3 regions of the Micromonospora sp. NPDC000316 genome follow, and region 2 is predicted to be linked to each of the others. Evidence: riboswitches for the same ligand, from Rfam matches in the RefSeq annotation. Region 2 holds a riboswitch; each other region holds the start of a gene.
The links. A riboswitch is a leader RNA that binds a small molecule or an ion and turns the genes downstream of it on or off. The one in region 2 is predicted to bind S-adenosylmethionine.
Positions count from the first base shown of each region.

Region 1 (9,443 bases), on a different contig from region 2:
GATCTTGACCGTGCCGACGATCCGGAGCAGCGCCCAGGCCACCACCCCGATCACGATCAGCCGCCAGCACCAGGCGGCTGCGATCCGCAGCCCGTGCGGCACATCGGCGTCGTCCCGACTGGACGTCGACGTGTGCAGATCCACCGGAGGCTCCGCGCCGATGACAGTGGCGGTCGGCGGGGCGGGGGGCCCCGGCACGGCGGGCGAGGCGAGGCCGGGCGTCTCCGGCGAGTCACTCGGCTTCTGCTGGCCGGTGCGTACCGACTCCCGGGTCGACTGGTAGGCACGGCGCAGCCGCCCGCGTACCGGCTCGAAGCGGCTCAAGCGCACCTCCTGGCAGAAAGAACCAATCCGCCCCCGCGGCGACAGGCCGGACAGCGCACATCCGTTCCCGACACACTAGGGCAGTTCCGCCACACAGTGCCCCATCCACCTCGGGCGTAACCACCGGCAGCCGGCCACCGGCGACACGGTAGCGTCTCCCCGTGACCGCCGACCAGGATTTCGACTCCGGCCTGCCGATCCGCCTGCTGCACGACCGCGTGCTGGTGCGGATGGACGGCAGCGAGGGCGAGCGGCGCTCCACCGCCGGCATCGTCATCCCGGCGACCGCAGCGGTCGGCAAGCGCCTCGCGTGGGCCACCGCCGTCGGCGTGGGGCCCAACGTCCGCGCCATCGTCTCCGGCGACCGGGTGCTGTTCGACCCCGACGACCGGTCCGAGGTCGAGCTGCACGGCCGCGGGTACGTGCTGCTGCGGGAGCGCGATGTGCACGCCGTGGCGGCCGAGCGGATCGAGAACAACTCCACGGGCCTCTACCTCTAGGACGCACCTCCCGGGTCACCTGCGGCGGCGCGTGCCGTTTGCCCGGCCGCACGGCGGGAAGCCAGCCGGCGACCGTTGCCCTGGGGAGGGACGATGCCGGTATTCGTGAAGAAGCTGCTGACCTGGGGCAGTGTCGCGTTCCTGATCTACTTCATGGCGTTCCGACCGGACGGCGCCGCGCAGCTGTTCAAGGCGATCGGGGCGATGCTCGTGGCGATGGCCCAGGGGCTCGGTGACTTCCTCACCACCCTGATGACCTGAACCCCCAGCCGTCAGGGACGACCGGGCGGCCAGGGCGCCACGGGACGCGCGCCGTGCCAGCCGGGCGGCGGATAGCCCATCGGGGGCGGCGGCGGGGCCAGCACCACCGGAATCGGCACCACCGGCTCGTCGGGTGCGGCCACCGGCCGCTGCGTACCGTCCGGGAAGCGCAGGTGGTATCGGCTACCGTCCCAGACCCCCACCGGAGCCTGCGGGTCCCGACCCACGAAGAACGACCGGTACGCGGTGATCGCGTCCAGCAGTTGCCGCTCCTCGGCAGCGGTCCGCTCCTGGTCGGCGGGCTTGCGGTCCAGGCCACGAAGCGTTCCGTCGCGCAGCAGCGCCAGCCGGGTGGCGGAGAACTGGTAGCCCCGCATCGCCCGGACACCGGCGTCGCCTGCCACCCGGCGCGCCCAACTGCGGGCCGCGTGCCGACGGCCGAGGCTGCTCAGCGCGGCCACCTCGGGTGGGCTCAGCCAGCCTGCCCGCACGTAGTCCGGCAGTCTCCGCTCGGTGAGCCGGCCCTCCCACGCGCGCAGCCACAGCGCGAGCCCCACCATGCCGAAGAACACAGGGACCATCAGGCCGAGGAAGCCGTACAACATGATCACTGCTTCGCCGGTGGCCTGGGTCAGCGTGGGCAGCAGGTTCCAGGTGCCGTGCAGGATCATCGCCAGCAGCAGGCCGGCGATGGGGGCGAGCACCCGGACCCGACGGTCGGCCGTCCGGGCCGCGATGCCCAGCCCCACACCGGTCATCGAGGTGAAGAGCGGATGGGCGAACCCGAACAGGAGGATCCGGACGATGAAGATGGCGATGACCTGCTGGGTGCCGGTCGCCGGGCCGTACCGGTCGGCGCCTGCCGCGTAGCCGTACCCGCCCAGGTAGAGGATGTTCTCCACCATGGCGAAGCCGACCGCGGAGAGCCCGCAGTAGACAAGCCCGTCGGTGATCCCGGACCACTCCCGGCGGCGGAACACGAGCAGCAGGATCGGGCCGAGGGCCTTGGTCAACTCCTCGATGAACGGTGCCACGAGCACCCCGGTGAGCGCGGCGGGCAGCCCCCAGTCGGCGAACCGGCCGGCGGCGAACTCGTTGACGGTGAGCGAGGCCGCCGTGGAGACGAAAGCTCCCCAGGCGAAGCAGAAGATCAGATATTTCAGCGGCTCCGGTTCGTACCTGTCGAGCCAGAGGAAGCAGGCGACCAGCACCGGCACCGGCAGGATCGCGGCGACCACCCCGACCAGCAGGGCCTGCACGCCGAGCGACTGGCCGAGCGTGAAGACCATGAACACCGCGCACGCGGCGATGAGCAGCACCACCCCGGCCAGCACCAGGAATCGTCGCCAGCCGAGTCGGCGCAGCGGCATCCGGGGTGCCTCGCCTGCGGGCGGGGCCGCGGGCGCGGGCGGCGACGACGGCAGGGGTGCACCGGGCGGGGTGTCGGCCATGCGGTCAGCGTAGCCATCCGACGCCGGCTGGTTCGGGCGCATCCACAGCCGCTATGCTGCTGGGCAGGTCACGAGTGCCAGCGCGAAGCCCCGGTTTGCTGGCCGGCAACCCTCGTCAGTTCGCGGTGGGGTGCCCCGGGTGATGACCGGGCCCAGCCCGATCGGCGTGCTGGGCAAGCGCGGACCCCGTCCCGGCCTAACGCCAGGGGTCCCTGACCCCGGAGGCTCCGGCATGCCCGTCACCCTCGTACCCTCGCTGCCCACGATCGCCGCTCCCGCTTCGGCGGCGCCGCTCGACGTGCTCGGCGTACCCGGCGAAATCAACCTGGACTACGCGGCCACCGCGCCGTGCGCGCGGGCCGCGGCCGACGCGGTGACCGAACTGCTGCCCTGGTACGCGAGCGTGCACCGAGGCGCTGGCGCGCTGTCGCGCCGTTGCACGCTCGACTACGAGCGGGCCCGGCAGACGGTCGGCGACTTCTTCGGCGCCCGCGCCGACGATCACGTGATCTTCACCCGGAACACCACGGATGCGCTCAACCTGCTGGCTCGGGCCCTGCCGGCCGGCGCGACGGTTGTCACATTCGCCGGTGAGCACCACGCCAACCTGCTGCCGTGGCCGCGCGGCTCGGTCCGGCTGCCGGTGCCCACCGACCCGGCCGAGGCGGTACGCGCTCTCGCCGCCGCCCTCACCGAGCTGCGCCGGAACAGCAACCCGGCGCTGCCGGTGCTTGTCGCGGTGACCGGGGCCAGCAACGTGACAGGGGAGCGGTGGCCGGTCGCCGAGCTGGCGCGGGTGGCCCACCGGCACGGTGCCCGGATCGTCCTCGACGCCGCGCAACTCGCCCCGCACGCCCCCGTCGACCTGCTCACGCTCGATGTGGACTACCTGGCCGTCTCCGGCCACAAGCTGTACGCCCCGTTCGGCGCGGGCGTCCTCATCGGCCGCTCGGACTGGCTGGACGCCGCCGCGCCCTACCTGTCCGGTGGCGGCGCGACAAGCCACGTCGGGCCGGCCACCCACGACGTGACCTGGACGACCGGCCCGGCACGGCACGAGGGTGGCACGCCGAACCTGTTGGGTGCGGTGGCGCTGGCTGCGGTCTGCGAGGCGCTGGGCAACGCGGACCGGGCCGCGCTGGCCGCCGACGAGCAGGCGCTGCTGGCCCGGCTACGCGCCGGCATCGCCGCCCTGCCGCACGTGGTGGAGCTGCGCACCTTCGGCCCCGAGGCGCCCCGGGTCGGCATCGTCTCGTTCGTGGTCGCCGGGCGGGACTCGGCGGAGGTGGCCGCCCGGCTGGCCGCCGAGCACCGGATCGGCGTACGGGACGGGTTGTTCTGTGCCCACCCGTTGGCCCGGCGGCTGCTCGCCGACGCGGCGGCGCGTACCGGTCGGCGGGATCTTCCACCCACCGCGTTGCGTGCCAGCATCGGCCTGGGCAGCACCGCTGCCCAGGTGGACCGGCTGCTCGCGGCGCTGGCCACGCTGGGCTGAGCGCTCAGCCGATGGGTGGCGCGGTGGGCGGCTTCGGCGCCTCGGCCGGCCCGGCCGGCTGACCGACCGGCCGCTCCTGCTCCCCGAAGGCGGTGCGGATCCACCGGTTCGCCTCCTCCTGCTCGATCCCGGAGGCCACCAGCAGGTCACTCGCCGTCGTCCGGATCTGGGCGACCACCACGCTGCCCGAGAAGCCGACCCCTGCGGCGTACGCCCGGCCGGCCTCGCTTACCGCCCGCAGCGACCGCTCCCGTGCCTTCTGCGGCTCCTGGCCCGCCGCGAACTGCTGTTTGAGCAGCCGGACCGCCTCGGCGAGGTGCGCGATCCCGTCCGGCATGGGATCCGGCACGGGCTCGGAGTCCTCGATCAGCGTGACGGACCGGCGGATCAGGGTGCCGGTGTTGCGCATCGCCCGGTCGATCGGGTCGGCGGCCTCCGCGTAGTGGGTCAGCTCACCGCGACGGTGCCAGCGGGCCGGGGAGAGCGTGGCGGTCTCCTTCGCGCCCTCGATCGCCTCGGACAGGGTGGCCAACTCCTCCTTGTTGTCGCGCATCCGCTCCAGTGCCCGCTGGGTGGCATCGCGGTCCCGTTTGCGCAGCCCGTCGGCGCAGGCGTCGAGCTGGTCGGCGAGCAGGTCCAGCGCCGGTCGGGCGGCCCGATTGAGCACCCGCAGCGGGTTCAGCGGCAGCAGCACAGCCGTCACCAGCAGCGCGATCCCGCCGCCGAGGAACGCGTCGATGAAGCGCGGGATCTCCAGATCCTCGGTGGAGGGGCTCAGCGTCACGATAAGCACCGCCGTGGCCGCCGTCTGGATGACGATGGACACGCTGGCGCCGGCGAAGATGGTGAGCAGGATCGCCACAGTGACCACCAGGCCGAGCTGCCACGCCCCGGTCCCGACCAGGTAGATCAGGAAGTCGCCGATGGCCACTCCGATCGCCACCCCGAGGATCAGCTCCACGGTCCGGCGGGTCCGCTGGCCGACCGAGGCCGCCAGGGTGCCGACCGCGGAGATCGGCCCGAAGACCGGCTGCGGGTTGTTGAGCAGCTTGAGCGAGATCAGGTACGCCAGCCCGGCGGCCAGCCCGGCCTGCACGGCCAGCCCACCGGCCATCCGCACCCGGTGCAGCCGGTCGTGCAGGGTGGCCCGGCCGCGATGGCGCAGTTCCTCGGTGGCCTCGGCGATACGCGCGCCGTCGAGGTCCACCAGCCCTTCCCGCAGCGGGGCACGACGCACCATCGGAGGTCTCTTGTCCCGGGCCACGGCCATGAGCGCGACTACCCGAGGCGGGCGCGCTGAATCCTCCCGCCACACGCGCACGGGACGAATACGGCAGACTCGGGCGGTGGCCGATCTGCTGGACCGGTGGCGGGCGGCAGCCCGGGGTGCCGGGGTGATGCTCGACGATGCCTCGACCCGGGCCGGCGAGCAACTGCTCGCCCGGTGGCGGGAGCCGCACCGGCACTACCACACGGTGGCGCACCTGACCGCCGTACTCGACGTGGTGGACGGGCACGCCGCGCTTGCCGACCGGGCCGACCTGGTCCGCCTTGCCGCCTGGTGTCACGACGCGATCTACGACCCCAGGGCTCCCGGCGACACAAACGAACGGGACAGCGCCGCGCTCGCCGAGAGCCTGCTCACCGGGCTCGGGCTGCCGGCGACGGCGGTGGCGGAGGTCCGGCGGCTCGTCCTGCTCACCGCCGGGCACGTGGTGGCGCCCGACGACCCCGACGGCGCCCTGCTCTGCGACGCGGACCTCGCCGTGTTGGCCGCGCCGCCCGCCGCCTACGACCGCTACGCGGCGGCCATCCGGCAGGAGTACGCGCACGTGCCCGAGCATGCCTTCCGGACGGGTCGGGCCGGCGTCCTCACCGCGCTGCTGGCGCTGCCCGAGTTGTTCCGGCTGCCGCCTCTCGCCAAGCGATGGGAGCAGCCGGCCCGGGACAACCTGCGCCGGGAGCTGGCAAGCCTCAGCGGGCCGCCGACGCTCGCGGTTTGACCAGGTGCTTCGGGCGGCGCAGGCCGGCCTCGCGGAGCAGCCGGACCAGCTCCCTGCTCGGCACCACACGGGCGCCGAGCCACACGGCCGACGCGAACCGGTCGGCCGGGATGTCGTAGTGGTCGCGGTCGAAGCCGCGCCGGGGCGCGCCGAGCGCCTCGGCGAAGGCGTGCAACTCGGCGTAGGAGACGTCGCTGATCAGGTGTGACCAGAGTCGGCCGCGCCACGGCCAGGCAGGCCGGTCCAGGTAGAGCATGTGCCCAAGTTAGCCCGCAGAGTTGATCATGTTGATGATCGGCGGCTGGCGACCTAGCCTCGGCTGCATGGCCCCCACCACCGGACTCCTCGACGACCTGCGCGCCGCGCTGGGCGAGAACGCCGTGCTCACCGACCCGGACCTGCTGCGCATGCACCAGCGCGACGAGGCCGACCTCTGCGCCGCCGGCATGCCGTTGGTGGTGACCCGCCCGAGCAGCACCGAGCAGGTGGTCGCGGTGGTACAGGCGGCGGCGCGGTACGGCGTACCCGTGGTGCCGCAGGGTGCGCGGACCGGGCTGGCCGGCGCGGCGAACGCGGTGGACGGCGCTGTGGTGCTCAGCACCGTCGCGATGAACGAGATCCGGGAGATCGACCCGGTGAGCCGGATCGCTGTGGTCCAGCCGGGTGTGGTCAACGCGACGCTTGCCGGGGCGGTGGCCAAGCAGGGGCTCTGGTACCCGCCGGACCCCGGCTCCTGGGAGTCGTCCACCATCGGCGGCAACGTGGCCACAAACGCAGGCGGCATGTGCTGCGTCAAGTACGGGGTGACCACCGAGTACGTGCTCGGCCTGGAGGTGGTGCTCGCCTCCGGCGAGGTGCTGCGCACCGGCCGGCGTACCGCCAAGGGGGTGGCCGGTTACGACCTGACGCGGCTCTTCGTCGGCTCGGAGGGCACCCTCGGGGTGATCACCGAAGTGACTGTGGCGCTGCGGCCCGCCCCTGCCGAATCGCTGACCCTGGTCGCGGTCTTCCCGTCCACGGCGGCTGCCGGCGCGGCGGTGGCGGAGATCGCCGCGCGGGGCCTCACCCCCAGCCTCCTGGAGCTGCTGGACCAGACCCACCTGCGGGCGATCGAGGCGTACCAACCGATGGGGTTGCGGACCGACGCGCAGGCCCTGCTGCTGGCCGCCGCCGACACCGGCAGCCGGGCGGCCGACGACCTGGTCGGCCTGGCCGAGGTGTGCGAGGCCGCCGGCGCCGACGAGGTCTACGCGGCCACCGACGCCGTGGAGGCGGCGGCGTTGTTGCAGGCCCGGCGGCTGGCCCACCCGGCGATGGAGAAGTTCGCCGCCGACACCTACCCGGGCGGCAACGGTGGCCTGGTGATCGACGACGTGGCGGTGCCGCGCGGCTCGCTCGCCGCGCTGCTGGACGGGGTGGCCCGGATCGCCGCGGAGTGCGAGGTGCCGATCGGCGTGGTGGGGCACGCCGGAGACGGCAACATGCACCCGAACATCGTCGTCGACCGGGCCGACCCGGCGAGCGTGGAGCGGGGCCGGCGGGCGTTCGACGAGATCATGCGGCTCGGCCTGGACCTGGGCGGCACCTGCACCGGCGAGCATGGGGTCGGGCTGCTCAAGCGGGACTGGCTGGCCCGGGAGATCGGCCCGGTCGGCGTCCGGGTGCACCAGGCGATCAAGTCGGCGCTCGACCCGGAGGGTCTGCTCAACCCCGGCAAGGTGCTCTGATCGAGCCCGCTCAGCCCTCGACCTCGGCCGGGGTGGCCTGGGTGAGCAGCAGCAGGATCTCCCCCGCCACCGTCGTGCGCTCCTCACCCGGGCAGTCCTGTGAGGTGATCAGCCCGGAGGACGTGAGCAGGCTGGAGGTAAGCGCGTCGATGCAGGTGGCCCGGTACCGCCGGACCTGGTCGGTCTCCTGGGCCAGCGCCGGGTCGGCAAGCAGCACCTGAAGCCGTTCGGTCAGCTCCGGGGCCAGCCTGCCCCGGGAGGTGACCCCGTCACCGGCGCAGTCGAGGCACTGCCAGCTGCCGTCCCGCTCGACGCTCAGAGTGCGCATCGGGCCGTCCGCGCCGAGCCGTTGCAACAGGCTGACCTGCCCCACCGCCACAGTGGTCGGAATCTCGAGCTGCGACCCGCCCGCTGCCGCACCGGCCGGTGGTTGCGCGGCCGGCTCCGCAGCCGCATCCCGGTCGAGCAGCGCGCAACCGGTCAGGGTGCTGGTGAGCACCGCAGCGAGGAGGAGAGCGAGCGGGCGGGGGTGCGCGCGGTAAGGCACGCGCGGAACCTACCCCACCGTAGGTAGCGTCCGAAACCACCATTCGGGGGGGTATCGTTAGTTACCCCTTGGTAACGTACCTTTCCTCACCGAGCGGACGGACGCAACTTCGCCTGATCGTCGTCCCCACCCCGATCCGCCGCGTAACCCCTGACATCCGGAGCGCCGAGCCGTGCCGCGTCCGCCGCCGCGTCGTCCGGCATCAACTGGGACTGCCGCTCCGCCTCCACCCGCACGCGGTAGTGCTCGACCTCGCGGGCCCGGGTCGTCGCGTCCCAACCGAGCACCGCCCCCATCAGCTCGGCGGCGTGCTCCGCCGACTCCACGCCACGGTGGCTGGTCTCGAAGGAGATCCGGGTCCGCCGGGTCAGCACGTCCTCCAGATGCAGCGCACCCTCGGCCCGCGCCGCGTACGCCACCTCGGCGGCCAGATATTCCGGAGCCCCGGCCAGCGGCGACGCGAGCAGCGGATCGGCGTCGATCATCGTGAGCAGATCCAGCGTGAGGCTGCCATACCGCTCCAGCAGATGCTCCAGCACGCCCACCGGCATACCGTGCCGGCGGGCCAGGTCGGCCCGGTCCCGCCACAGCGCCGGATAGCCGTCCGCACCGAGCAACGGCAGGTCGGCGGTACGCGACGCGCGGGCGCCACCCAACCGACGCACGGCCCGATCGACCACGTCCGAGGCCATCACCCGGTACGTCGTGTACTTGCCGCCCGCTACCAGCAGCAGCCCGAGCATCGGCTCGAACACGGCGTGCTCGCGGGAGAGCTTCGAGGTGGAGTCGGCCTCGCCGGCCAGCAACGGCCGCAGCCCGGCGTAGACGCCCTCGATGTCGGCGGTGGTCAACGGCCGGTCCAGCACGGTGTTGACCTGCTGCAACAGATAGTCGATGTCGCTGGCCGAGGCCGCCGGGTGAGATCTGTCCAGACGCCAGTCGGTGTCCGTGGTGCCGATGATCCAGTGCCCGCCCCACGGGATGACGAAGAGCACCGAACGCGCCGTACGCAGGATGAGCCCCGTCTCGCCGGTGATCGCCGAGCGGGGCACCACCAGGTGCACCCCCTTCGAGGCGCGCACCCGGACGCCGGGCCGCAGGCCCACGTCGTTGAGCATTCGGGACATGTCGTCGC
Region 1 covers NZ_JBIAZG010000004.1:202,505-211,947, forward strand. Annotated here, with positions in the region: gene ACFY2Q_RS11805 (AI-2E family transporter) at 1-378, opposite strand, end outside; gene ACFY2Q_RS11810 (GroES family chaperonin) at 486-824, shown strand; gene ACFY2Q_RS11815 (hypothetical protein) at 918-1,085, shown strand; gene ACFY2Q_RS11820 (PrsW family intramembrane metalloprotease) at 1,097-2,578, opposite strand; SAM riboswitch class IV at 2,603-2,722, shown strand; gene ACFY2Q_RS11825 (aminotransferase class V-fold PLP-dependent enzyme) at 2,769-4,031, shown strand; gene ACFY2Q_RS11830 (aromatic acid exporter family protein) at 4,036-5,271, opposite strand; gene ACFY2Q_RS11835 (metal-dependent phosphohydrolase) at 5,378-6,034, shown strand; gene ACFY2Q_RS11840 (DUF4031 domain-containing protein) at 6,006-6,290, opposite strand; gene ACFY2Q_RS11845 (FAD-binding oxidoreductase) at 6,358-7,761, shown strand; gene ACFY2Q_RS11850 (hypothetical protein) at 7,772-8,308, opposite strand; gene ACFY2Q_RS11855 (glycerol-3-phosphate dehydrogenase/oxidase) at 8,395-9,443, opposite strand, start outside.
Region 1: it holds a riboswitch for S-adenosylmethionine, as region 2 does, so the genes downstream of both, ACFY2Q_RS11825 (aminotransferase class V-fold PLP-dependent enzyme) here and ACFY2Q_RS17295 (NAD(P)-dependent oxidoreductase) in region 2, are expected to answer to the same signal.

Region 2 (9,443 bases):
GCGCATGGACGCCACGGTGCTCAGGAACGTCGCTCGGACCAGGTCATTCATAGCCAGGACCATCCTGGCAAGCTACCAGCGGCGAGCCTCTGTCCCTCGTTGGCGGCTGTCCGTGTCGTGGGGTGACCCGATAGAAAAGATGCGCCATCTGATCAGGGTGAGTAGGGCCGTTGAGGGTCCGATGTTCCTGTTACGGAAGGCACCTTCATTCCCGGCGCGGGGATCATGGCGCGACCGGTCGCCGCAAGCAGCGTCGGGAGTGCGCCGCCTTGCGGGCCGTGGGCGAGCAGCGGCGTGCCGGCGGCCATGACGAGGTCGATGTGCGCCGCGCGATAGGCGCTTGACGAGACGGTGACCACGTGCCCGCCGCGATCGAGACGGCCGGACTCGACGAGGCAGGGTCGTGCGCATCCCGTTGCCGTGATGCCGTGGCTCGGGGCGTACTCACGAGGGATTCGGGGTTCGGGGCGGAGCCCCGAGGTCTTCACGGTCGTGGCCGTCCGTGTCGCCGGCCGGCGCGACCGGATGCGGCTGGGCGTCGGCTGTACTCGTAGGGATCTTTTCACCGTCAATATTTAGTGCTATCTATTTCACACTGATCCTCCTACCCCCGGAGCGCGACGTGTGGAGATCCCGTCTGACAACCCTCGCCCTGAGCCTGGCCACGGCCCTGGGTGCCACCCTCACTCTGGCAGCGCCCGCCCAGGCCGCTCCCGGCGACCATTACGTCGCCCTCGGCGACTCCTACTCCTCCGGGGTGGGCGCCGGTAGCTACACCTCCGAAAGCGGGTCCTGTCAGCGCAGCACCAACGCCTACCCGGCGCTGTACGCCACCAACGTGCGACCCGCGTCGTACCGCTCGGTCGCCTGCTCCGGTGCCACCACCACGAGTGTGATCAACACCCAGCTCAGCGCGCTCAGTGCCACCACCACCCTGGTCAGCGTCACGGTCGGCGGCAACGACGTCGGCTTCGCCAACATCATGACCACCTGCGTGCTCTACGGGACCACCGAATGTGTGGCCGCCGTGCAGGCCGCCCAGAACAAGGCCCGGGCCGACCTTCCCAGCCTGCTGCGCACCGTCTACAACGGAATCCGCACCCGAGCGCCCTCAGCCCGGGTGGTGGTCGTCGGCTACCCGGTCTTCTACCAACTGGGTACGACGTGTGTCGGGCTCAGCGCCACCTCCCGCGCGAAGATCAACGAGGGCATCAACCTGGTGGATGACATCATCAAGAGCGCCGCCCTGTCCGCCGGCTTCACCTTCGCTGACGTCCGGTCGAAGTTCGTCGGGCACCAACTGTGCAGCTACGGCGAGAAGTGGTTGCACGCCTTGAATTTCGCGAACATCGGCGTCTCCTACCATCCGACCGCGGCCGGACAGTCCGGCGGCTACTACCCGGTCTTCCGCTCCGTCGCCGGCTGACGTCGGGGCGCGCACGGGGGTAGCGCGTCGGGCTTCGGCCGGCGACACGGTAGGCCGTTAACACGAGCGACGGGTGGCGGACGACGTCACCTGGGCGGTCGAGCCTGTGGGTGCAGCCGATGAACCGCACCCACAGGCCCCGACCGGATGTCTCAGAGGGTGAAGACGAGCGTGGAGATGCTGCGTGCGCCGACGTTGATCGTGGCCTGACCGCCGTTGACACTTGTGGGTTGGCTTGCCGCGTTGGCGTTCTGCGAGGTGAGGTAGTGCTCGGCCCGGGTGACGTTCTGCGGGGCCTGGACCACTGCGTTGTTCACCGCGCTGTTCGACCTGTTGAGGATCACCAGGGTGATCTTCCCGTCGCCCTGGTAGGCGGTCACCTCAAGCGGCGACGCCTTGGAGTTCTTGGTCAGGGCGACGCGCTGGTAGCCGGGGCGCACGTACTTGGCGTACTGGGAGAAGGCGTACCCGCGCTTGAGCGGAGCGCCCGCGACGGTGCCGTACGCGGACTCGCCGTCACCGATGAAGGAGTAGTAACGCTTGCCGTACCACCAGATGTAGGCGCTCCAGTTGGCCTCCATCGACTTGTGCACCGTGCGCATGATGTCGTCGAGCGTCTCGTTCCAGACCGCCGCGTTGGCGGGGTTGCCCCAGATGTTGGAGCCGCCACCGTCTGCGGCGTGCAGGTTCCACTCGGTCATCCATACCGGCTTGTTGTGCTGCTCGGCCAGGGAGTATGGCCGCAGCCGGCCCGAGTCTTCGGTGCCGTACAGATGCCCGCCGATGTAGCCGATGTTGTTGCGGGCGGACGCGTCGTTGAGGGTCGGATCGGTGAAGTTGTAGTTCAGGTTCACGGCCTCGGCGACCATCAGCTTGGTGTTCTGCACCCTGGCGCCCTGGTCGCGGACGAATGTGCGCAGCTCGGTGCCGCTCCAGTCCATCGAGTCGTAGTCCGGGTGCCAGTCCGGCTCGTTCTGCACCGAGGTCACGTCGATGGTCACGCCCTGACCACGCATGTACTGCACGTAGCTGTTCAGATGGTTGGCGTAGTCGTCGTAGTAGTCGGTCCTCAACTTGCCGCCGTTGACCCGACTGTTGTTGGTCTTCCACGCCGCCGGCGCCGTCCACGGCGACGCGAGGATCTTCACGTTCGACCCCGACGCCTTCGCTGTCTTCAGCGAGTTCACGTGCGTCGCCCACTCACTGGACACCGGCGAGAGGCCGGTACGCACGATCGACAGCCCCAACTGGTTGGGGCCCATCCCGACAAGCGTCTGCGTCTCGGCCGTCGACCACGCGCTACCCCAGATCGACTGCGCGGCCCCGAACCCGTCGACGGTCTGGTATCTGGTGGCATTGTTGACAGTGATGTCCGCCGGCCCGTTCGGCGGTGGGGTCGTGGGGGGCGGGGTCGTCGGCGGCGGCGTGGTCGGCGGTGGTGACGTGGGCGGCGGCGAAGTCGTCGGTGCCGTGCCGCCGGTGCAGGCCACCCCGTTCAGCGCGAAGCTGGTCGGAGCCGGGTTGCTGCCGGTCCACGAGCCGTTGAAACCGAACGAGGTCGTGCCGTTGGTCGCGATGCCCCCGTTGTAGCTGACGTTTCTCGCGGTGACCGCCGCACCGCTCTGGGTCACCGTCGCGTTCCACGCCTGCGTGACGGTCTGCCCGGCACCATAGGACCAGGTCAACGCCCAACTCGTGATCGGGTCACCGAGATTCGTGATGGTGACGTTGGCCCCGAAGCCGTCCTGCCACTGTGACGACACGCTGTAGTTCACCGAACAGCCGGCGGCCGCGGCCCCGGCCGGCATCGCCACGGCGACCGCCGTCGAGGCCAACAGAACGGCACCGGCGGACATCAGGGCCGCGTTTGTCTTTCTCGATCTTCTCATCGACATCTCTCCTGGGTGTTTGGCCGCGACCCGTACGGCTCCCCGGCAGCGATCCATTGCCGCCGGGGAATCGATGTCGTGGCCAGGTGAGCTGACCAGATCGTCGTTAGCGCTAACATGTGCGGCCCGTCGCACCCAGCAGCGAACTCATCGACGTCTCGCTGGCGCCCGAGCTCCCGGACGGCGCGCCAGCTGTGCCCACATCGACTGTCGTGGATGGCGATATCACTCGTCAAGACGTGACCAAGAGGTTTCGCGAAAGTTTGGCCCGAGGCGCATGCCGGTCGACACCCTCGACCACGCTCGCTCCGGCACCCCTCGGGCGAGGATCAGCAGCCCGCCCGGCGCGAAACTACGCCATTGACCAGCTCGGATGCGGCCCCGCACCACATCGGATCTGCCGACCCCGCTCGATATCCGCGTCGGCTTACGTCGGAACGCGCGGGCACGAAATGTTGTCGTGAACATTTCCTAAGGTCAGGCGGTACGCGGCTGGCCGAGCATTCCGTGGTCCGCCCGTAGAATTCCTCTCGTGATCGAGGAAGGTCAAGGACGCCATGCCCGCAAGCCCTGGCGCGGTGACCTGCCCATCGCCACGATCGCCGAACTCGCCGGGGTCTCCCCGCCCACGGTCTCCAAGGTTCTCAACGGCCGAGGTGGTGTCGGCGAGCAGACCCGGCAACGGGTGGAGGCGCTGCTGCGCGACCACGGCTACCGCCGACGACAGTCCAGCGGTGCGTCCCTCTGCATCGAGGTCGTCTTTCACCAGATGCTGCCCTCGATCGCCATGGAGATCCTGCGCGGTGTCCAGGAGGTCGCCGGCACGAGGGACTGCACAGTCGGCTTCACCGATGTCCGACGACGCATACTGGCGGGCCAGCAGTGGGTGGAGCCCCTGCTCCTGCGCCAGCCGACAGCGGTCATCACCGCGTTCTCCCTGGTCACCGCCGATCACGGGAAGCGATTGACCGCCGCCGGCATACCGCTTGTCGCCATCGATCCGACCGTTGACCTGTCCCCCACGCCCGCTGTCGGGGCAACCAACTGGAGTGGTGCCCTCGCCGCCACTCGACACCTTCTCGACCTCGGCCACCGGCGGATCGGTGTGATCACCGGACCGGTCGACGACCTGGCCGCGCGGGCTCGCCTGGACGGCTTCCGGGCCGCGCTGGACTACGCCGACGTCCCGTTGGACGAAACCCTCGAACGGCGCGGTGTCTTCAGCTTCGACGACGGCCGTGAACTCGGCGCCCAGTTGCTCGCCCACTCCGCCCCGCCGACAGCCGTCGTCTGCGGCAACGACCTCCAGGCGCTTGGCGTCTACGCCGCGGCGCGGGCGTCACGCCTGCGGATTCCGGAGGACCTCAGCGTCATCGGCTTCGATGACATCGACCAGGCGGCATGGCTGACACCGCCCCTCACCACTGTGCGACAGCCGTTCGGTGAGATCGGTGCCACCGCGGCTCGGCTCGCACTGGCCCTTGCCGACGGCGGTCGCCTGGCCCAGGAACGATACGAACTCGGCACGACCCTCGTCGTGCGTGGCAGCACCGCGCCGCCTCCCACCCATTGATCCCTGTCGCGCGAGGAGATGCCCCGCGACGGCGGCCGGTTCGGACATCCGGCACCTGAACAGGCGATTCGAGGGCCAAGCAGGTGAAGGCAGTGGAAGTCACCGGCGGCGGAATTACCTACATCACAGATGGGATTTGCGTGTTACCTGTTCGGCGCGGGCCTGGTTATGGTCTGGGCTAGGTCCAGATGGCCAGCGCCAAGCCCCGGCTCGCTGGCAGGCAACCCTCGTCCGCGATGGGGTGCCCCGGGTGATGACCAGGCGCCTGCTTCCGCAGGCGCAATAGCGGACCTTCGCGGGTCCCGGCTTGGAAACATGCCCGCGCCAGCGGTCTACCTCCATTGAGCGAGATTTCCTGCCGGTTCGCGTTGTCCTGGCAGGAAGGAACAATTGTGAAGATCGCTGTATTCGGTGCCACCGGCAAGACTGGCCAGGAGATCATTCGGCAGGCCCTCGCCGGAGGACATTCCGTCGTCGCCCTGGCACGCCGCCCCGAGGCGCTGCCGATTCGGCACGAGGCGCTGCGGATCGTCGTGGGCGACGCCCGCAACGCGGACCACATCGCGGCTGTCATCGAGGGGCAGGACGCCGTCGTGAGCAGCCTGGGACGACCCGCCGCGGGCAGCACCCGGGCCGAGGTCGACGACAGCGAAGTGGTGGACGTCTGCACGGCCTCCACCAGGCACCTGTTCGCGCAGATGCCGGACGCGGGAGTACAGCGCATCGTGCTGATGAGCACGCACGGCGCCGGCAGCAGCAACGACGGTTCGCCGTACGTGGTGGCGCTGCGCGAACTGGTGGGCAACCGGGTCGCCGACAAGGACGACATGGAGGCGTTCATCGCCGCCAGTGACGCGCCCGTCGACTGGACCGTGATCCGCAACCCGCTGATCTACGACGGTCCGGCCGGGCAGCCGTACGGGGTCCACGAGAAGATCGTGCTTGACGACACCTCGAAGGTCACCTACACCGACCTCGCCGCGTTCACGCTCTCCGAGATCACCGAACCGAAGCACGTCGGCAAGATCCTGACCATCACCGAGCCGCTGACCGGCGAAGCCGGGCCCGGATCGCCGTCATGAGTCTCACGCCGGCGGCACTGGCCGACCGGGCCGGCATCACCGACGCGCTCAACGCGTACGCGCAGGGCGTCGACCAGCGCGACTGGGATCTCTATCGCAGCGCGTTCGCCACTGACGCGACTGTGGACGCGCTTATCGACGGCACCGGCCCGCGCTCGCCGGAGAGATTCCGCGACGAACTTGTCGACGCGTTCGACGACATCCGGCTCTCGGGCCAGCACGTGCTGAGCAACACGATCTTCCGGATCGACGGCGACACCGCGCACACGGTCACCGAGTTCCTCGCCACGACGCTCGAACGGGTCCGGGATCAGCCGACCCTTGTGGCCTGTCTGCACGCTGCGGGCCTCTATGTCGACGACCTGGTCCGCACGCCGGACGGCTGGCGGATCACCCGGCGGGTGCTGGCGCTCAAGAGCTTCGAGGAGCGGCGGCAGACGTACGCCGGCCCGTTGGCTGAGGCGTTCCGCACCACCTCCACGACCCCGTGGACCCATCGTCTGAGGAGTGCGACGGCATGAGCGTCGACGTCCAGGAACTCATCGACCGGGCCGAGATCACCGATGTGCTCGTCGCCTACTGCCAGGCCCAGGACCAGCAGGAGTGGCACCTGCTCGACGCCGTCTTCACCGACGACGCGGTAATGGAACTGCCCGGCAGTGGGCTCGACGGCACGCTGAGCCCTGCCGCGTTCCGCGCGTTCCTCGTGGAGCGGTTCACCCCCACCCGCCTCTCCGGCCAGCACTCCATAAGCAACACGCTGTTCAGGATCCACGGCGACACGGCACGCACCATCAGCGAGCTCGCCTCGATCACGCTGCAGACCACCGACACCGAGGGTGTGCTCAGCAGAACCCAGGCCAACAGCCTGTACGTCGACGACTTTGTCCGCACCACCGCCGGCTGGCGCATCAAGCACCGGGTGATCTCGCAGAAGAACGTCGAGATCGACACCGTCACGTACGCCCCGGAGCTGATCGAGACGATCCGGCGCACGAGCGCCTTCCGCTGGCTGTAGCAGTTACTGAGGAGAACCACCCATGTCTTTCCGCACCTCTCGCTCCGGTCGACTGCGCCTCGGTGGCGCCGCCGCCGCGTCCGTACTCCTCCTCGCCATCGCGGCCTGCGGCGGCTCCGACAGCGACGCCTCGTCCGACGGTCCGATCAGGATCGGCCTCTTCACCCCCCTCGCCGCCGCCGTCGGCGGTTTCGGCCAGCCCGCCGCGGATGGCGCGAAGCTGGCGGTCTCCGAGATCAACGCGGCCGGCGGCATCGACGGCCGGCAGGTCGAGCTGGCCGTGCAGGACAACGGCTGCACCTCGACGAACGGCGCGAGCGCAGTCGAGTCCCTGCTGGGCGACGACCCGGTGGCGATCATCGGCGGCCTGTGCAGCGACTCCACGCTCGCCGCGCTCCCCCTTGTCGAGCGGGCCGGCGTGCCGCTGCTTATCGACCTGGCGAGCAACCCGGAGATCACCAAGCAGGCCGGCGAGGACGGCAACAAGTGGATCTTCCGCTGGGGCCCGAACGACGACGTCACAGCCGTCTCCGCGGTGACGAACCTGGCCCAGTTGGGCACGGTGCGCACCATCGCGCTCGTCACGAGCGACGACTCGTTCGGGCAGGGCGGTCGTACCGCGATCACCGACGCGGCGAAGAACGCCGGGATCACGATCGTCTCCGACGACGCGATGAACCTCAACGACCCCGACTTCGCCGCGGTCGTCGCGCGGATCGGGACCAAGAAGCCCGACGCCGTGGTCCTCTGGCTCAACAGCGGCTCCCAGGTGGCGAACTTCTACCAGCAGTACGGCGCCGCGGGCCTGCAGAGCGTGCCGATCGCCGGGCAGTTGGACATGGCGCAGCTGTCCTCGTCGACAAAGGCGCTGAAGGGCTACAACTCCGCGGCGTACTCGGCCTCCGTCGACACCCCGCAGAACCAGGCGTACCTGAAGGCGTGGGAGGCAAACGGCGGGACGACGGCGAACGCGTACGTCGGCTGGGACGGCTACCAGAGCGTCCAGATCCTCGCCGCCGCGCTGCGGGCTGCCGACGAGATCAGCCCGAAGGGCGTCCGCGAGGCGTTGAAGAACCTCACCTACAGCCCCACCATCGTGGGCGGCACCATCAAGTTCGACCAGAACCACCAGGCACACGACAAGATCGTCGTGGAGGAGTTCTCCGAGTCCGGCGCCAAGACCGCAGTGCGACTGCTGGATCAGTGACATGCTGCTCGGCTATCCGCCCGCGTTCTGGCTCGGCCTTGTCGTCTCCGGCGTCGCGCTCGGCGGCCTGTACGCGCTCTTCGGCTCGGGACTGACGCTCATCTTCGGCGCCGCGAAGATCATGAACTTCGCGCAGGGCGAGTTCTTCATGGTCGGCGGCTACGTCGCGGTCTTCAGCGCCGTGTCGCTCGGCCTCGGATTCTGGCCGACGCTCGCGGTCACCACCGCGGCGCTGGGGCTGCTCGGTCTGGGACTGAACGCGACGATCTTCCGTCGGGTCACCCAGAACGCGCGGTCGCTGGAGATCGGCATCGTCATGACGCTCGGGCTGTCGCTCGTGCTGCAGGAGGGCGCATTGCAGCTCTTCGGCAGCACGGCGCGGCGGCCCGTCGCCGACGTCGGAGTGCCCGACCTGCGCCTGGGCGGCGTGACCATCGAGGGTGTCCGGTTGGTCAGCCTCGGCCTGGCCGTGATCGCGCTGGCCGGGCTGGGCTGGTTCCTGACCCGGACCCGGGCCGGGCTCGCGGTCCGCGCGATGCCCCAGAACCGGGAACTGGCGGCCACGCTCGGCATCCGCACCAGCCGGGTCAACGGGTACGCCATCGGAATCGGCACCGCGCTGTCCGGACTGGCCGCCGCGGCGGTCGCCCCCTACTACGGGGTGTACCCGTCGATGGGCGCGGGCTTCGGCTTCGTCGCCTTCGCCATCGTGTTCATGGGCGGCCTGACGAGCGTCGCCGGCAGCGTCGTCGCCGCGCTCATCGTGGGCGTGGTGACAAGCCTGGTCGGCGGTGCGATCTCGGCGACCGCAGCCAGCGCCATTCCCTTGATCATCATGGCTCTGGTGGTGCTCGTGCGGCCACAGGGTCTGTTCGGACGGGCGGCGAGGAAGGCATGAAACGGGCAGTCACCTGGACCGGGGTCGCGGCCGGCGGCGCGCTCGCCGTCGCCTGGCCCCTTATCGCCGACAACCAGTGGATCTCGGTGGGCTCGCTGGCACTTACCTTCCTGGTGCTGGGCCAGGCACTCAACCTGGTGTACGGCTACGCCGGCTACCTCTGCCTGGGCATCACCGTGTTCTGGGCCGTCGGCGCCTTCACCACCGCACGGCTGGTGGACAGCACCGACATCGGCACCGTCACCGCGATCCTGCTCGGCGCGCTCCTGGCCGGACTTGTCGGACTCGTCGTCGGCCTGGTCGCCATGCCGCGCGGCCGGGACGCCTTCGTCATCCTCACGCTCGTGCTC
Region 2 covers NZ_JBIAZG010000007.1:185,819-195,261, forward strand. Annotated here, with positions in the region: gene ACFY2Q_RS17275 (hypothetical protein) at 1-51, opposite strand, end outside; gene ACFY2Q_RS17280 (SGNH/GDSL hydrolase family protein) at 623-1,426, shown strand; gene ACFY2Q_RS17285 (cellulose binding domain-containing protein) at 1,579-3,315, opposite strand; gene ACFY2Q_RS17290 (LacI family DNA-binding transcriptional regulator) at 3,848-4,888, shown strand; SAM riboswitch class IV at 5,070-5,180, shown strand; gene ACFY2Q_RS17295 (NAD(P)-dependent oxidoreductase) at 5,281-5,970, shown strand; gene ACFY2Q_RS17300 (nuclear transport factor 2 family protein) at 5,967-6,491, shown strand; gene ACFY2Q_RS17305 (nuclear transport factor 2 family protein) at 6,488-6,988, shown strand; gene ACFY2Q_RS17310 (ABC transporter substrate-binding protein) at 7,011-8,195, shown strand; gene ACFY2Q_RS17315 (branched-chain amino acid ABC transporter permease) at 8,197-9,093, shown strand; gene ACFY2Q_RS17320 (branched-chain amino acid ABC transporter permease) at 9,090-9,443, shown strand, end outside.

Region 3 (9,443 bases), on a different contig from region 2:
TGCGGGCCGGCATCACGCCAGGCCGGCAACGCGGCGGAGGCGGCGCTGATCAGCTCGTCGGTGCCGGCGTGCGGATAACGCACCGCCAACTCCACACCGAACGGGCTCGTCTCGGTGGCGATCCGCCCGACCGTGCCGGGCTGGTCGAGAGGAAAATCCCCACCGAGGTACGCCTCGAAGGCAGCCTTGCCGTCGGCGGCGGCGGTCTCGCCGTACACCCGGGGGCTTGGGGATTCGGGGTACGCGGACCAGTAGCCCCGCTCCGTGATCGCGGTCAGCGCGCGGTTGAGGGTGTCGGCGTGCCTGTCGTACAGGGGATGCGGGGTCTCCGTCATGCCCGACATCATGCCTGAGGACCCTGCGCGAGCAGTAGCGCCGACTGCCCGTCAGAGGGTGAGCTGCCAGTTGTTCCAGGATTCCAACGGGCGGAAGCCGAGCCGCTCGTTGATCGCGATCATGTAGCTGTTGCTTGCCGCGTTGAAGGTGTCGATGACGCGTACCGCCGGCTCGTGGGTGAGCAGGTGATGCAGATTTTCGATCTTGGCGAGCAGGCCGAGTCGATGCCCCCGGTGCTCCGGGTCGACGATGGTGATCTGTTGGAAGGCGTGCCAGTCAGCGCTGGCACCCACGTCGAGCAGGGTCCAGGCGACCAGCCGACCGGACGCCTCGTGCCGCATCCCCAGGTGGTAGCGCCGCCGACCTCTGGCCTCCAACGCTCGGTCGGTGCCCCGGATCCGTTCGGCGTCCACCTGCTCCGGCTCCCACTGCACGTCGCCCATCGGCGCGTCCATGAGCAGCCGGCCATCCAAATAGGCGATGTCAGCGACGTACTCCGGCGGGGTCGCCCCCTGCCAGGTGACCGACTGATAGCCCTCGGCCAGGGCGTGCGCCTCGGCGAGCGCCGCCCGCAGCGCAGCCCGGTCGATGGTGTCGATGTCGAGCCGGCGACACACCTCGGCCAGCGCGGACTGCGCACCTGTCGAGGCGGCGAACGCGTCACCCGCCACCGATCGGGACGGCCCACCGGGCAGCGTGGAGACGGTCATCCCGAGCGCCCGCTTGCGTCCGCGCTCGCGCAGCAGGCGCACCCCGTACTCGTGCAGGGCCCGGCCGACGCCGCGACGCCGCAGCTCGGGATGCACAGTCAGCTCGACGTTCGCGTTGTCGGTGTTGTCGAGCTGGGGCAGGTCCAGCTTGAGGTAGCCGGCTGGCACGTCGTCCAGCCGGGCCAGCGCCCAGAGCGACTCGGTTCCGGGCATCGGCGTATGGAAGAGCGCGTCGAAGTATCGCCGACAGAGAGGCGGGAAGTCCGGCATGTCGACGTCGCTGGCCGCCGCGCCGATCCGGTACGCCTCGTCGATCGCGGCCCGGTTTGCGCCGTCGAAGGACGCGATCGTGATGCTCATGCCGGCGAGCCTGGCACCCGGAAAAGCGATCGGGCCACCGAATTAATCCGGTGGCCCGATCGAACGTGGTCGGGAGGGACACTCGCACAACGCCTCCGGCGTTGGGTCGCAAGAACTTCAAAAGTCTCCGGCGAAATGCCCTCCCGCACGGAGCATCTTGCGCCGTCCGGTTCCTGCCGTCAAGTCCATAGCGGCGGGTTTTCCGCACTCACAGCGAAAACCCAGTTACCCGGCGGATCGCCCGCCTGCCGAGTCAGCCGAGGAGGCCAGCGTCGCGGGCGGCACGCAGCGAGGGCTTGATGTGGTGGGTCGGGCCGACCTGGCCGGCGACCGCGTCGATGGTCTTCAGGCCCTCGCCGGTGTTGAAGATGACCGTCTCCGCCGTCGGGTCGAGCCGACCGGACTCGACGAGCTTGCGCAGCACCGCCACCGTCACCCCACCAGCGGTTTCGGCGAAGACACCTGTGGTGCGGGCGAGCAGCCGGATGCCGGCGCGGATCTCGTCGTCGTCGACGTACTCCATCCAGCCGCCGGTGCGGCGGACCGCCTCCAACGCGTAGAGGCCGGCTGCCGGGTCACCGATGTTCAGCGACTTGGCGATGCCTGTCGGCTTGACGGGGGTGATCGTGTCGGTCTCGGCGTGCAGCGCCGAGGCGATCGGGTTGCAGCCGGCCGACTGTGCGCCGAAGACCTTCCAGCCGCCGGCCGGCGGCTGGACCAGGCCGATCTCGACAAGCTCGGAGAACGCCTTGTCGATCTTGGTGAGCAGCTCGCCGCTGGCCATCGGGATGACCACCTGGGCCGGGATCCGCCAGCCGAGCTGCTCGGCCACCTCGTAGCCGAGGGTCTTGGAGCCCTCCGCGTAGTACGGCCGGACGTTGACGTTGACGAACGCGGTGTCCTCGAACTCGTCGGTCTCGACCAGCTCGCCGCAGAGCCGGTTCACATCGTCGTACGAGCCGTCGATGGCGACGAGCTCGCCGCCGTAGACGGCAGTGGTGATGACCTTGCCCTGTTCGAGGTCGCTGGGGATGAAGACCACCGAGGGAGTGCCGGCGCGGGCGGCGTGGGCGGCCACCGAGTTGGCCAGGTTGCCTGTCGACGCGCAGGCGAACCGGGTGAAGCCGAGCGCCTTCGCCGCGGTGAGCGCCACCGAGACGACCCGGTCCTTGAACGAGTGGGTGGGGTTGGCGCTGTCGTCCTTGACCCAGAGCGGCGCGGTGATGCCCAGCTCGGCGGCGAGGAGCGGGGCCGCCACCAGCGGGGTCAGCCCCGGGTCGAGGGTGACCCGGGTGGCCGGGTCCTGACCGGCGGGCAGCAGCGCGGCGTACCGCCAGATGTTCTTCGGGCCCGCCTCGATCTGCTCGCGGGTGACAGTGGCCAGTGCGGCGGTGTCGTAGTCGACCTCCAGCGGGCCGAAACACTCGTAGCAGGCGTGCTGGGCGGCGAGCGGGTAGCGGGCCGAACAGGCGCGACAGACCAGAGCGCGGGCGGGGCTTGTGGAGGTGTCGATGCCGGAGGCGGCGAGGGTCGACGTCATGTCGAGAAGTCCTCTCATCTTTCCCCGCATCGCACGGTGCGGCAGGGACGGAATTGGCACCTGCCCCGCCTGTCGCTCAGCGGTGAGCGCGCGGGGTGGTTGCCGGGGCGTCGTCGGGCCGTATCCCTCAGCCCCTCTGGATGAGGTATTCAGTTGTGCCGCCGAGTCTAGGCACCGTCGGCCGTCGCATCCAGCGCGGATCCCACGCTGTGAGCTAACAGACCAGGCCAGGGCAGGTGATCAACGGGTGGTGGCCGCCACCGGATCGACCACCGCGACCGGGTCGGTGACCGCTGCCGGCCAGGGCGGTGCCGAGCGCCGCGAGCACGCCTGCAACACATTCGAGATCGGCGTCTCCAAGGCGACCCGCAGCCACCACCTCAGGGTGCTGCGCGAGGCCGGCATAACCCGCACCCGGGCCGCCGGCACCAGCCGCTACGTCCGCCTCCGCCGCGACGAGCTGAACAAGCTCTACCCCGGCCTCCTGGACGCCGTCCTCATCCCCCGCCCGCCTGCGTCCTCGTTCGCCAGCCGCACCGAGTAGGACCTGCCACCGGCGCACGCTATGGAGCTGAATCGTCTGCGACATCAGCGCAGGGATGGCCTCTCGCCAGGCGCGCCGCCGGAGCCGCCCCATTGAGGCTCCGGCGGCGCGCGGCACATGTGCGATCAGACGGACACCGAGCTGGGCTCGGCGGCCGAGACCGGCGCTGGTGCCGATGGAGAGTCGTTGCGACGCCGGGCGAGCAGCGTGTCGAGCGCCCAGGACCCCGGGCCAAGCACCGCTACCAGCAAGAACGACCAGCAGAAGAGCGCCGACAGCTCACCGCCGTTGTGCAGTGGCAGCAGGCCCTCGGGCTGGTGTACGACGAAATAGGCGTACGCCATCGAGCCGGAGGCGAGAAGCGCGGCGGGCCGGGTGAAGAGCCCGACCAGCACCAGCGCGCCGCAGACCAACTGGATCAGCGCGGCCCACCAGCCCGGCCAGGTGCCGAGGGGTATCGCCTTGCCGGTAATGGGGTTGCCGCCGAACAACCCGAAGATCGAGGACAGGCCGTGCAACGCGAACAGCAGGCCGGTCACGATGCGGAACAGGGACAGGATCGGCCCGCCGAGCCGAGACAAGTTCATGGGACCTCCATCGACACAAATAGATACCTGTCAATGATGAGGCAGGGCAAGATTGAAGTACATAAATTCCTTGCTAGTGGGAAGATCCTGGCCGAAAACATCTCGGAAGAAACGTTCACGACCACGAGCAGCCCCGGCGGCGGAGGTGCGACACAGGCACCGCCACCTGCACCTATGCAAGAACTCAAGCTATGCGCCACACCGGCTTGCGGCCGTGGGAGCGCTCCCGAACTTTAAGATACAGCCTGTCCTGATGCCCGTACAGCCTGTCGAACTGCCCATCGCGCCCCGCCGCGCGCCCACTTCGCCTCAACTACGGCCGGGGCCTGCCGTCGTCGCCCCACAGCACGTAATCCACCCGGTGCCTCCCCGCGACCGCCGCGACCGTCCCGCTGTGGCTAACCAGCGCGGGCTGCGTCCACCCGCCGATCGGCCAACTCCCCTGACCGACACAAGGCGGCGGCTCGCAGACCCGGCCAGCCCTGTGCACGCACGGCCAACTCCCCCGACCGACACAAGGCGACGACTCGCAGACCCGGCCCGCCCTGCGCACGCACGGCCAACTCCCCCGACCGACACAAGGCGACGACTCGCAGACCCGGCCAGCCCTGTGCACGCACGGCCAACTCCCCCGACCGACACAAGGCGACGACTCGCAGACCCGGCCAGCCCTGCGCACATGGTCGACTTTCCCGGCCGACACGAGGCCGCAGCTCGCGGACCCGACGCGGCCCTCCGAACGCATGGTCAACTCCATATCGCCGATATTGGGGTGACCCGTTCGCGGGATACCGCAATGTCGGCGAAATGGAGTGGATCAACAGGCCGCGATAGGTGAGCAGGCTAGCGATGTCGCAAACGATTCAGCTCCAAAGGCACGACAGGAGGGCCCCCGGGGCAGGCCAGCGCCGGGTAGGCAGGCAGTTCGGCGGGCAGACGGCGGCCAGGCGGCCAGGCGGACGGCTAGACGGGCCGGCCGGGTCGGGCGGCTAGACAGGCCGGCCAAGTCAGGCGGCTAGACAGGCCGGCCAAGTCAGGCGGCTAGACAGGCCGGCCAAGTCAGGCGGGGCGAGCGGGCGAGCAGCCGGGCAGGCGAGGCGAGCGGCCGGGCGGGCGGCGAGGCGAGCGGCCGGGCGCGCGAGCAGCCGGCAGGCGGGCGGGCGGGCGGGCGAGCAGCCGGCAGGCGGGCGGGCCGGGGAGCGGTGGGGAGCGGTCGGCGGTGGTGGTCGTCGGGCAATGGTGGACGCCGAGATGAGCGATGATCGGCGGATGATCTCGCACGACACGGCAGCATGGCGACGGATCGGCGCGGTGGTCGCGTCAGCGCTGGCGCTCGGCGCCTGTGCACCCGGCGACCATCGCGGCCAGTCCGGGGACCCGACGGGCCCACCGCCGGTGCGCACGGCTGCGCCCAGCCCGTTCGCGAGCACCGATCCGCTGCCCGAGTGCCCGGGATCCGGTATCCGGATCCGGGCCACCGGCGGAGACGCGGCGAGCGGCCTGCGTGCCCTCGGCTTGGAGTTGGTGAACTGCGGCGAGCAGCCCTATCGACTCAACGGCTACCCGAGTTTGCAGGTGGTGGACGAGCAGCGCCAGCCGATCGCCCTGCGGGTGCTGAACGGGGCGAAGGACATCACGATGGGCTTCGACCAGCCGCCCCGCGAGGTCACGCTGCAAAGCGGGGATCGGGCCACCGCTGTGGTGCTCTGGCGCAACCTGGTCACCGATTCGACTGTGGTGGCCACCGAAGGGGCGTACCTGTGGGTCGCCCCCGCTGCCGGGCAGCCGACCCAGGAGGTCGACCCGGACGGACCGATCGACCTGGGTAACACCGGCCGGATCGGCGTCAGCGCCTGGAAGAAGGCCGACCCGTCGACGCCAGCGCCGACCCGGCCGGCCCCGCCGCCGGCGCCGAGCGCGGTGCCGTCGTCGGTGAACCCACCCGCCAGCCGGCTGTGAGAGCGGCCGGCGGTAAGGGCACCGGCAACGAGACCAGCCGGCTATGACGTGATGTCCTTGCGGGTGAAGCGCCAGAACGCCAACCCCCAGAACAGCGTCGCGTAGCTGATCGCCGAGATGCAGCCTCGCACCACGTCGTCGGTCTGCACCGGAGTGGAGAGCAGCCCCAGCCAGGCGGTGCTGAAGTGGGTGGGCAGGAAGTCGCGTACCGCGCCCAGGGCGGTGATCTGGTCCAGGATGCTGGACAGGATCCAGAGCAGCACCGCACCGCCGACCGCGCCCAACGCGGCGTCCGTCGTCACCGACAGCAGGAACGCCAGCCCGGCCACCACCAGGAGTACGACCGCCAGATAGCCGAGCACGGCGAGCAGCCGAAGCAGCCCCTCGGTGGGTTCCAGTTCGGCGGCGACAGTGCTGCGCAGGGGCGACCAGCCGTAGCGCAGGGTGCCGGCGAGCAGGGCGGTGCCGGCCAGCAGAAGCAGGGCCAATCCCGAGTACGCGAGAGCGACCACCAGCTTCACCGTGAGCAACCGGGCCCGGGGCACCGGGATCGCCAGCAGGTAGCGCAGGCTGCCCCAGCTCGCCTCACTGGCCACCGTGTCGCCGCAGAACAGCGCGACGACGACCACCAGCAGGAACGACGCCGATACGAAGATCGAGAAGAGGGTGAAGTTGAGCCCACCGGAGGTGGCAAGCTCGACCAGGCTGGAGAACTCGTTGCGGCCGTTGTCGTCGTCGCCGCCCGAGTCGAACTGGAACGCGATCAGGATGATCAGCGGCAGCAGCACCATGAACCCGAGCGCCAGCTGGGTCCGCCGCCGGGACGCCTGCCTGCGGAACTCCGCCGCGAAGGGCATTGTGGCCGACGGCCGGTAACCACGGGCCGCACCGGCCGGGTCGGTGACGCCCAGCGGCGTGTCGACGGAAGAGCCAGCCATCACCTGTCACCGCTTCCCCGAGAGTTCTCGCCCACCAGGGCGAGGAACGCGTCCTCCAGGCGGCGCCGGGGCACCACCCGGTCCACTCCGATGCCGGCGCGCACCAGCTCGGCCACCACCTCGCTGCGGGCCGTGCCGTTGGTGTCGACAACCAACTGCCCGTCGCTCTCCGGCAGCACCCGTACGCCGTGCAACTTGTCGAGCACCGCCCGCGCCGCCGCCGGGTCGCTGACGTCGAACAGCACGCTCGGCGACTCGCCCACGATCTCCTCCACCGGCCCGGACGCCACGATCCGGCCCTTGTTCACCACCACGGCGTGCGTGCAGGTCTGCTCCACCTCGGCCAGCAGGTGGCTGGAGACCAGCACCGCCCGCCCGTCCGTGGCGTACCGCTGGAGGACCCGGCGCATCTCGGCGATCTGCGGCGGGTCGAGCCCGTCGGTCGGTTCGTCGAGCACAAGCAGCTCAGGCAGCCCGAGCATGGCTTGGGCGATGGCGAGCCGCTGACGCATGCCGTGGCTGTAGTTCTTGGTCTTCCGGTGCACCGAGTCGCCCAGTCCGGCGATCTCCAGCGCCGCGTCGAAGTGGGCGTCCTCCCACGGCCGTCCGGTGGCCTTCCAGTACGCCTTCAGGTTGTCCAGGCCGGTGAGGTGCGGCAGGAAACCGGGCCCCTCCACGAGCGCGCCGATCCGGGAGAGCACAGGTGAGCCGGGCACCAGCCGCCGGCCGAAGACGTAGATCTCGCCTGCGGTCGGTTGGGTAAGCCCCATCAGCACCCGCAGCGTCGTGGTCTTACCGGCGCCGTTGGGCCCGAGCAGACCGACCACCTGACCCGGGTGCACCTCGAAGTCGACGTTCGACACCGCGACGAAGCCGTCCGCGTACTCCTTGCGCAGTGAGCGCACGGCCAGCGGCGTGTCCGCGTACTCCGGATGCACCGAACTGTCCTGCCGGCGGTGCCGGCGGCGGACCACGGCGACGACCACGACGAGCCCTATCGCGATGGCGGCGAGCAGGCCGGCGAGCACCCAGCGCCACACGGTCGCCGCGGTGGGGATCGGCTCGCCGCTGATCGTGGGCAGGCTTACCGCGCCGTCCGCCGCCACCGTGTAGACGGTGGGTTCGGCCGGCGTGGTGTACGCCTGGTCGGAGGTGGCGACCACCAGGCGCAGCCGGTGCCCGGCCTCGACGCGGTGGACGATCCCGGGAAGTGTCACGGTGACCGGGCTGGCGTCCTGCACCCGCTGCGGCAGGCCGCTGAGGCGGACCGGGGCGACCAGACCGTTCGACAGGGTGGCCGCGCCGTCCTTGTCGACGTCGTAGAGCTTGACGAAGAGCACCGCCTCACCCGTCGGCGACGCGGCCCGCAGGGTGATGGTGGGTGCGCCCGCCACGTCCACCGCCTCGGTCAGCGGCTCGGACTCGAACCGGGCGTGCTGGCCGGGCACGTCGCCGGCCACACCGCCGAGCAGCGAGGAGAGCCCGCCTGCGAACGGGATCGAGGAGATGGCCGCCGGGTTGCCGTTCGGCGGGTTCGCGATCGGTTGGGCCGGGCCGGTGACCGTGACCTCGCGGCGGCTGTCGCCGTTCAGGCCCGGGTAGTCGGTGGCGCGGAAGCCGGTGGCGACCAGACCCCGGTCGAGCGCGTCGAAGCCGGCGATGCGCGACCAGGTGAAGTCGTCGCCCGGTGCGTCGCCCTCGCCCTTGACGTAGTGGTCGAGCCACTGGACGGTAAGGAACTTCACCCGGTCCGAATCGGAACGCGGGCCGGCGCCGCCGTCGTGGCCGCCGGTGAACCAGGCGACCCGCACCGGGGTGCCGGCGGCGGCGATGCCCTTCGCGTTGGCGTCGGCCTCGCCGAGCGGAAAGAGGGTGTCCGCCTCGCCCTGCACCAGCAGGGTGGGCGCCTTGATCCGGTCCAGCGCGCCGGCCGGGCTGGACCGGCGAAGCAGGTCCACGGCGGCCTGGTCGGCCTGGCCTGTGGTGGCGATCCGCAGGTACGCGGCGCACACGTCGGCGGCGAACCGACCGCACGCCGGATCGGCCGCCCCGGACGGTGTGCCACCTGGACCGGTGCCCGGCCCGCTGCCCGGCCCCGGGCTGGGCGGGCCGGCGGACGCGGGTGCGCCCTCCGGCTGGGCGGCGGTCGTGCCGGAGAGCCCGGCCGGGCCGCTGCCCACGTTGCCTCCCCCGCCGAAGAAGAGACCAGCCCAGCCCTTCTTGAACACACCCTCGGTCGGCTCCCGGCCGGTGCTCTCCGGCAGGAACGCCCGCGACAGGTCATTCCAAGTGATCATGGGAACGATCGCGTCGACCCGCTGGTCCTGAGCGGCAAGCAGCAGCGCCAACGCGCCGCCGTACGAGCCGCCGACCACGCCCACCTTCGGATCGCCGGGGGCGTCGGTGCGCACCTCGGGACGGGAAGCCAGCCAGTCCAGCAGCCGCTGGGCGTCGCGCACCTCGTGGTCC
Region 3 covers NZ_JBIAZG010000004.1:222,838-232,280, forward strand. Annotated here, with positions in the region: gene paaN (phenylacetic acid degradation protein PaaN) at 1-335, opposite strand, end outside; gene ACFY2Q_RS11900 (GNAT family N-acetyltransferase) at 387-1,406, opposite strand; gene thrC (threonine synthase) at 1,660-2,946, opposite strand; SAM riboswitch class I at 2,958-3,093, opposite strand; gene ACFY2Q_RS11910 (winged helix-turn-helix domain-containing protein) at 3,194-3,490, shown strand; gene ACFY2Q_RS11915 (DoxX family protein) at 3,616-4,077, opposite strand; gene ACFY2Q_RS11920 (DUF4232 domain-containing protein) at 5,329-6,036, shown strand; gene ACFY2Q_RS11925 (ABC transporter permease) at 6,078-6,974, opposite strand; gene ACFY2Q_RS11930 (alpha/beta fold hydrolase) at 6,974-9,443, opposite strand, start outside.
Region 3: it holds a riboswitch for S-adenosylmethionine, as region 2 does, so the genes downstream of both, thrC (threonine synthase) here and ACFY2Q_RS17295 (NAD(P)-dependent oxidoreductase) in region 2, are expected to answer to the same signal.